Regions from separate parts of the Tardiphaga sp. vice304 genome, predicted to be linked through region 1. Evidence: predicted binding sites of a transcription regulator. Region 1 holds the regulator's gene; the other holds the start of a gene.
The links. The regulator PhoB, encoded in region 1, activates phosphate uptake and scavenging genes when phosphate is short. The targets are predictions, from matches to a motif close to TGTCATNNANCTGTCAT.
Positions count from the first base shown of each region.

Region 2: phnC (phosphonate ABC transporter ATP-binding protein) is a predicted target of PhoB. The motif match lies at 1,540-1,556, and genes of this name have one in related genera.

Region 1 is NZ_CP041402.1:1,395,795-1,399,206, forward strand. Features, by position in the region: gene pstB (phosphate ABC transporter ATP-binding protein PstB) at 1-595, shown strand, start outside; gene phoU (phosphate signaling complex protein PhoU) at 621-1,331, shown strand; gene phoB (phosphate regulon transcriptional regulator PhoB) at 1,348-2,064, shown strand; gene FNL56_RS06615 (cytosine permease) at 2,221-3,412, opposite strand, start outside.
Region 2 is NZ_CP041402.1:2,965,857-2,969,268, forward strand. Features, by position in the region: gene FNL56_RS14055 (alpha-D-ribose 1-methylphosphonate 5-triphosphate diphosphatase) at 1-726, opposite strand, end outside; partial or broken gene FNL56_RS14060 (chloramphenicol acetyltransferase) at 723-1,382, opposite strand; gene phnC (phosphonate ABC transporter ATP-binding protein) at 1,601-2,416, shown strand; gene phnD (phosphonate ABC transporter substrate-binding protein) at 2,488-3,412, shown strand, end outside.

The DNA.
Region 1 (3,412 bases):
CGACCTCTATCCCGGCCAGCGTGCCGAGGGTCAGGTTATGCTCGACAGCCAGAACGTGCTCGATCCGAAGCTGGATCTCAACCTGCTGCGCGCCCGCGTCGGCATGGTGTTCCAGAAGCCGACGCCGTTCCCGATGACCATCTACGAAAACATCGCCTTCGGCGTGCGTCTCTACGAGAAGATCTCGAAGTCGGAGATGGATGGCCGCGTCGAGAAGGCGCTGCGCGGCGGCGCTCTGTGGAACGAGGTCAAGGACAAGCTGAACGCCTCCGGTCTCAGCCTGTCGGGCGGCCAGCAGCAACGCCTGTGCATCGCGCGCACCATTGCGGTCAGGCCCGAGGTGATCCTGTTCGACGAGCCGTGCTCGGCGCTGGATCCGATCTCGACCGCCAAGATCGAGGAATTGATCGACGAGTTGAAGAACGACTACACCATTGCCATCGTCACCCACAACATGCAGCAGGCGGCGCGCGTTTCTGACAGCACCGCCTTCATGTATCTCGGCGAGTTGATCGAATTCGGCCCGACCAACAAGATCTTCACCTCGCCGACAGATCGCCGTACCCAGGATTACATCACCGGCCGGTTCGGCTGACGCGTTGAACGCGGGAGGGATTGATATGGCTTTCGAACACACGACCAAGGCCTTCGACGGCGACCTGCAGGAATTGACCCGGCTGGTCGCTGAAATGGGTGGTCTCGCGGAGCGGCAGATCACCGATTCCGTCGACGCCTTGGTGCGTCGCGACATTCCGCTGGGAATGAAGGTGGCCGCCGCCGACCAGGAAATCGACCAACTGCAGCGCGTCATCGAAGAGCGTGCCGTGCTCACCATTGCCCGGCGTCAGCCGATGGCGGTGGATCTGCGCGAGATCGTTGGCGCGATGCGGGTTGCCACCGATCTGGAGCGGATCGGCGATCTCGCCAAGAACATCGGCAAGCGCGTCAATGCGTTGGACAGCGACTTCCATCCGCTGAAGCTGATCCGCGGCCTCGAACACATGACTGATCTGGTGCGCTCGCAGGTCAAGGCCGTGCTCGATGCCTACGCCGCGCATGATCTGCCGGCGGCGATGGCGGTGTGGAAGGGCGACGAGGAGATCGACGCGATCTGCACCTCGCTGTTCCGCGAACTGCTGACCTACATGATGGAAGATCCGCGCAACATCTCGTTCTGCATCCATCTGATGTTCTGCGCCAAAAACATCGAGCGGATCGGCGATCATGCCACCAACATCGCCGAAACCGTATTCTACATGATTGAGGGCGAAGCGATCCTGGACAAGCGCCCGAAGGGCGATATGACCAATTTCGCCAACGCCCCGGTTTAACGAGAGAGACAAGCCCATGAACGCGCGCATTCTGGTGGTCGAAGACGAAGAAGCGCTGACCACGCTGCTGCGCTACAACCTCGACGCCGAAGGCTACGAGGTCGAGACCGTCGCCCGCGGCGACGACGCCGACACCCGCTTGAAAGAGCGGGTGCCGGATCTGGTGGTGCTGGACTGGATGCTGCCGGGCCTGTCGGGCATCGAATTGTGCCGCCGGCTGCGCGCGCGTCCGGAGACCAAGTCGCTGCCGATCATCATGCTGACGGCGCGCGGCGAGGAAAGCGAACGCGTCCGAGGCCTGGCCACCGGCGCCGACGATTACATCGTCAAGCCGTTCTCGGTGCCGGAGCTGCTGGCCCGCGTGAAGGGCCTGTTGCGCCGTGCCGCGCCGGAGCGGCTGGCGACCGTGCTGTCGTTCGGCGACATAGAGCTCGACCGCGACAAGCGCCGCGTCGTTCGTTCCGGCCGGCCGATCGATCTCGGCCCGACCGAATATCGCCTGCTCGAATTCTTCCTCGAACATCCCGGCCGGGTGTTCAGCCGCGAGCAACTGCTCGACAGCGTGTGGGGCCGCGATATCTATATCGACGAGCGCACCGTCGACGTGCATATCGGCCGTCTGCGCAAGATCCTCAACCCGCGCGGCGAGCAGGATCCGATCCGCACCGTGCGCGGCGCCGGCTACGCGCTGGACGACCGCTTCGCCAGCATCAGCGCCGAACAGGCAAGCTGAGCGAGCAGAGTTCTTAGCGCTCGCTTGCTTGCCATCCCACATCAAATTCTAGCCGCGACCCTCGGTTACCTCTCCCCGGCGGGGAGAGGTAACCGTGCGTCGCGGCTGGGCTAGAGACCGAACGTCGTTTTCGTAAAAAGGTGGTGCGGGAGGTGTTTACTCCGCCGGGCTCGCGATCGCCGGCGCCGTGGCAGCGTACTTGTCCATCGCAAGATAAACACCGCCCGCCACCAGAATCCCGGCCAGCCAGCTCAAATCGGCGCCGCCCAGCAGGTTGATCGAGATCGGTCCCTGCAGCGTCGGCACCAGCCCGTCCTGAAACAGCCATGCGGCGACCAAGCCGACGCCGAAGGCGATCATTCCGCTCCAATTGATATCGCCATAGGCGCTCGTCTGCGGAGACTTGTAGAGTTCGGCGACGTCGATCACGCCCTTCCGCTTCACGAAGAAGTCCGCGAGGATCACGCCGGCATAGGGGCTCATCCACATCAACAGGCTGATCAGCCAGTTGTCGAACGCCTTGGCGAAAGACGGCGCAGAGATGAAGTAGATCGTCACCGCATAGCCGGCGACACCGACGATCAGCGCCAGCGCCGTGCGCGACAGTTTGAGGCCCATGCTCAACGCCGCCAGCGCCGCCGAATAGACGTTGAGGATGTTGCTGGCGATCGGCCCATGCAGAACCATCAAGAGCACCAGCAGCGCGGCAACGCCGCCGAACACCGCGCTGACCATCTTGGCCGGATCGGCATCCAGCGTTACCGACGCGATGGTAGCGCCGAGGACAGCGAGCCACACCGAGGGCACGAACATGCCGATGTAGCTGTACCAGAAGACCTGTCTCGAGGAGATGGTGCGCGGCACGAAGCGCGAATAGTCCGAGGCCCAGGTCACCCACGAGATTCCCCAGCCGACGCCGACGGCGGTCATCAGCAGCGTCAGCATCGCCAGATGCGCGCCGGGCTCCAGCGACGTCTTGAGGCCCCAATTGACGACGCCGGCCTGGCTCCAGGCCAGGATGCTCATCAGCACCATGATCGCCACGGTCGCCGGCACGGTGTACTTCTCGAAGGTACGGATGGCATAGAAGCCATAGATGCCGATCATCACCTGCAGCACCATCACGAGGGTGATGACGAGGAAGTTCGCGGTCCAGGTGTCACTGATGCCGAACTGGGCGAGGATGGCCATCGAGATCTTGGCGGGGAAGTAGGTGTTGACCCCGATCCAGCCCAGCGTCATCAGGAACATCAGCAGGCTCGGCAGATAGGCGCCGCGACGGCCGAAGGCGGCACGGCTCAATACCATCTGGTTGACGCCGGTCTTGTGGCCCATCACCGTGAAGGCG
Region 2 (3,412 bases), 1.6 Mb from region 1:
GGCCACGCCGAGCGCGCGGAAGTCGCTGCGCATGTCGGGTGTCATGTCATCATGCGACAGCGTCGGCACCTTTGCCGCCTTGGCCGCCTGCGCGAGGCGCGCGATCGACGCCGGCACGGCATCGGCGCGCGACAGCACGCGCTCGACCAGGAGGCCGAACGCCTCGCTGCTGAGGCCGCTGCGCTCGACCATGCGGGCGCGCTTCGCGGGTTTAAAGATCCCGGTCAGGTCCATGTGGTCGTTGAACGCCAGCAGGTCGATGCGGCCGTCAGCCAGCCACTGCAGGATCTCGGTCTCGGCGTCGAGATTGTAGGTCTCCTGGCGCAGATGGAAGCGGGTGTCGGCGGCCAGCTGCGGCCGCAGCGTCTCGATCGCCTGCAGCAGCAGTCGCGCATTCTCGGCGCCGCGCAGCCCGGGCTCCCATGACCAGGTGGTGCCGTGGAAAACCGTGGTGATGCCATTGGCTATCGCCTGGCGGTCGCTGTCGATGAGGGCGACGTCAACGGGGAAATCGACGCCGGGGCGCGGCATCAATTGACGCTCGAAGGCGTCGCCATGCAGGTCGACGATTCCCGGCAGCACCAGCAGGCCGCCGGCGTCGACACCGAGGCCATGCGCGTGGTCATGTCCGATGGCGGCGATGCTGCCGCCGTAGATCTGCAGCGAGGTTTCGACGAGTTCGTGGCCGAGCAGGGTGCGTCCGCCGTCAATGAAAATATTCGTCATGTCTCTGCCGTTTGCTGGGCGGCGGGCGCCGCGCCGCCAGATTGGTACTTGTCGAGAAAATCTTCCACCGAAAGTTTGCGAAAGTCGGGCAGGGCCTGGCGCAGCGTCGCGTGGTCCCAGTCCTACCACGCCAGCTCGCCGAGCCGGGCGGCTACGTCTTCCGGAAAGCGGCGGCGAATGATGCGCGCGGGATTGCCGGCGACGATCGTATAGGCCGGCACATCCCTGGTCACGATGGCGCCGGCGGCGATCACCGCTCCGGTGCCGATATGGCGGCCGGGCAGCACGATGGCGCCGTGACCGATCCAGACGTCATGGCCGATCGTGACATGAGGCGCGCGGCGCCATTCGAAGAATTCGGCGTCGTCGGCCTCTCCCGGAAAATAGGCGCTGGCGCGATAGGTGAAATGCGCCTGCGTGGCGCGGTGCATGGGATGGTTGCCGGGATTGATCCGCGTCATGGCGGCGATAGAGACGAATTTTCCGATCGTCGTGTAGGTGACCTGCGCGTCATTCACGACATAGGAGTAGTCGCCCATCGCGACTTCCTGCAGGACCGTACGCGCGCCGACCTCGCAATAGGCGCCGAGCGTGGCCTCGACCAGTCGCGCGGTCGGATCGACCGACGGCACCGGTGAGAGTTTCTTTTCGGTCATGGATACTCCTGCAGGAAAGGCTCGGCGGCGATGCCGCTCATAAGGACACAGCGGTGCGCGTGGTTCTCTTCGATCGGTTCCGTGACGACAGCGTGACGTTTCGATGATGATCACCGAAAAGTCCCAGCCTGGGGACTGCGCGGCGGTGGATTGGCGATGTCATATCACTGTCAACCATGGGCGTTACGGCTTGCGTTCTATTGCTTTGGGAGTACGGCATGCTGGTGGTTGATAATCTGACGTGCCGCTTCGGCGCCAAGGCGGCGGTCGATCATGCGTCGTTCGAGATAGCCTCCGGCGCCTTCGTCGGCGTGATCGGTCGCTCCGGCGCCGGCAAATCGACGCTGCTGCGGATGATCAACCGGCTGGCGGAGCCGACCTCGGGCCGCATCCAGTATGACGGCGTCGATATCACGGCGTTGCGTGGTCGCGATCTCCGGCAGTGGCGCGCGCGCTCGGCGATGATCTTCCAGCAGTTCAATCTGGTCGGTCGTCTCGACGTGCTGACCAACGTGCTGATGGGCCGGCTGTCCGAGATGCCGCAATGGCGTTCTCTGACCCAGATGTGGCCCGAGCAGGACCGCGCTCTGGCAATGTCGGCGCTCGAGCAATTCGATATGGCCTCGCTGGCGGCGCAACGCGCCGATCAACTTTCCGGCGGCCAGCAGCAGCGCGTCGCCATTGCGCGTGCGCTGGTGCAGCAGCCCGACATCATTCTCGCCGACGAGCCGATCGCATCATTGGATCCGCGCAATACCCGCATCGTGATGGATGCACTGCTGCGCATCAACAAGCATTTCGGCATCACCGTGATGTGCAACCTGCATTCGCTCGATCTGGCGCGGACCTATTGCGACCGGTTGATCGGCATGTCCGCGGGCCGCGTGGTGTTCGACGGGGCGCCGGCCGCGCTGACCGAAAGCATCGCCCGCGAGCTCTACGACCTGGAAGCCGACGAGGTGATGGGAAGGAACCCGACTCACCATCCGGTACCCGCCGGCGTTCCCGCCTATGGCAACGCCGCCGCCGCCTGACGTCGCAGCCCTGACATCCGCGGGCTGTATTCAGCAAGCGCCTTCAAACCCGAACGAACCCTGAGGCTATCATGATCAATCGCCGCATTCTTCTCATCAGCGCCGCAGCGCTCGCGCTCGCCACCTCGGCCGCGTCGGCGCAGGACTACAAGACCAAATATCCGGAACTGACCTTCGCCGTCATCCCGGCGGAAAACGGTTCCGGCGTCACCGAGCGCTGGCAGCCCTTCGTGAGCTATCTCTCGAAGGAGCTGGGCGTGAAGGTCAATTTGCGCATCGCCAACGACTATGCCGCGGTGATCGAAGGCCAGCGCGCCGGCAACATCCAGATCGCCAGCTACGGCTCCGCCTCGTTCGCCCGCGCCCGCCTGACCGGCGTCAAGACCGACGCCTTTGCCAACGACATCAACATCGATGGCTCGACCGGCTACTATTCGGTGTTCTTCGTCAAGGCGAACAGCGCCTACAAGACGATCGACAATCTGAAGGGCAAGAATCTCGGCCTGGTCGATCCGAACTCGACCTCGGGCAACAACGTGCCGCGCTTCGAACTCGACAAGCTCGGCATCACGGACGCCGACAGCTATTTCGGCAAGGTGGTGTTCACCGGCAGCCACGAGAACGCGCTGCTGGCGCTGTCGCAGGGCACCGTCGACGTCGCTGCCAACCAGTGGACCAACGACAATGATTCCACGCTGCAGCAGATGCTCACCAAGGGCATGCTGAAGAACGCCGACGGCTCGGCGATGAAGAAGGAAGACTTCCGCATCGTGCACAAGTCGGCGCCGATCATCAACGGCCCCTACGCCTACAGCTCGGACCTGCCGGAAGACCTCAAGGTCGCGATCACCAAGGCCTTCATCGAGGCGCCGACCAAGGACAAGGCGGCGTTCGATCGCCTGTCGGACGGCCAGAAGAAGGGCTTCCACGCCGCGACCACCAAGGATTGGGACGCGACCATCGACCTGATCAAGTTCGTCGACGCCCTGCGCAAGA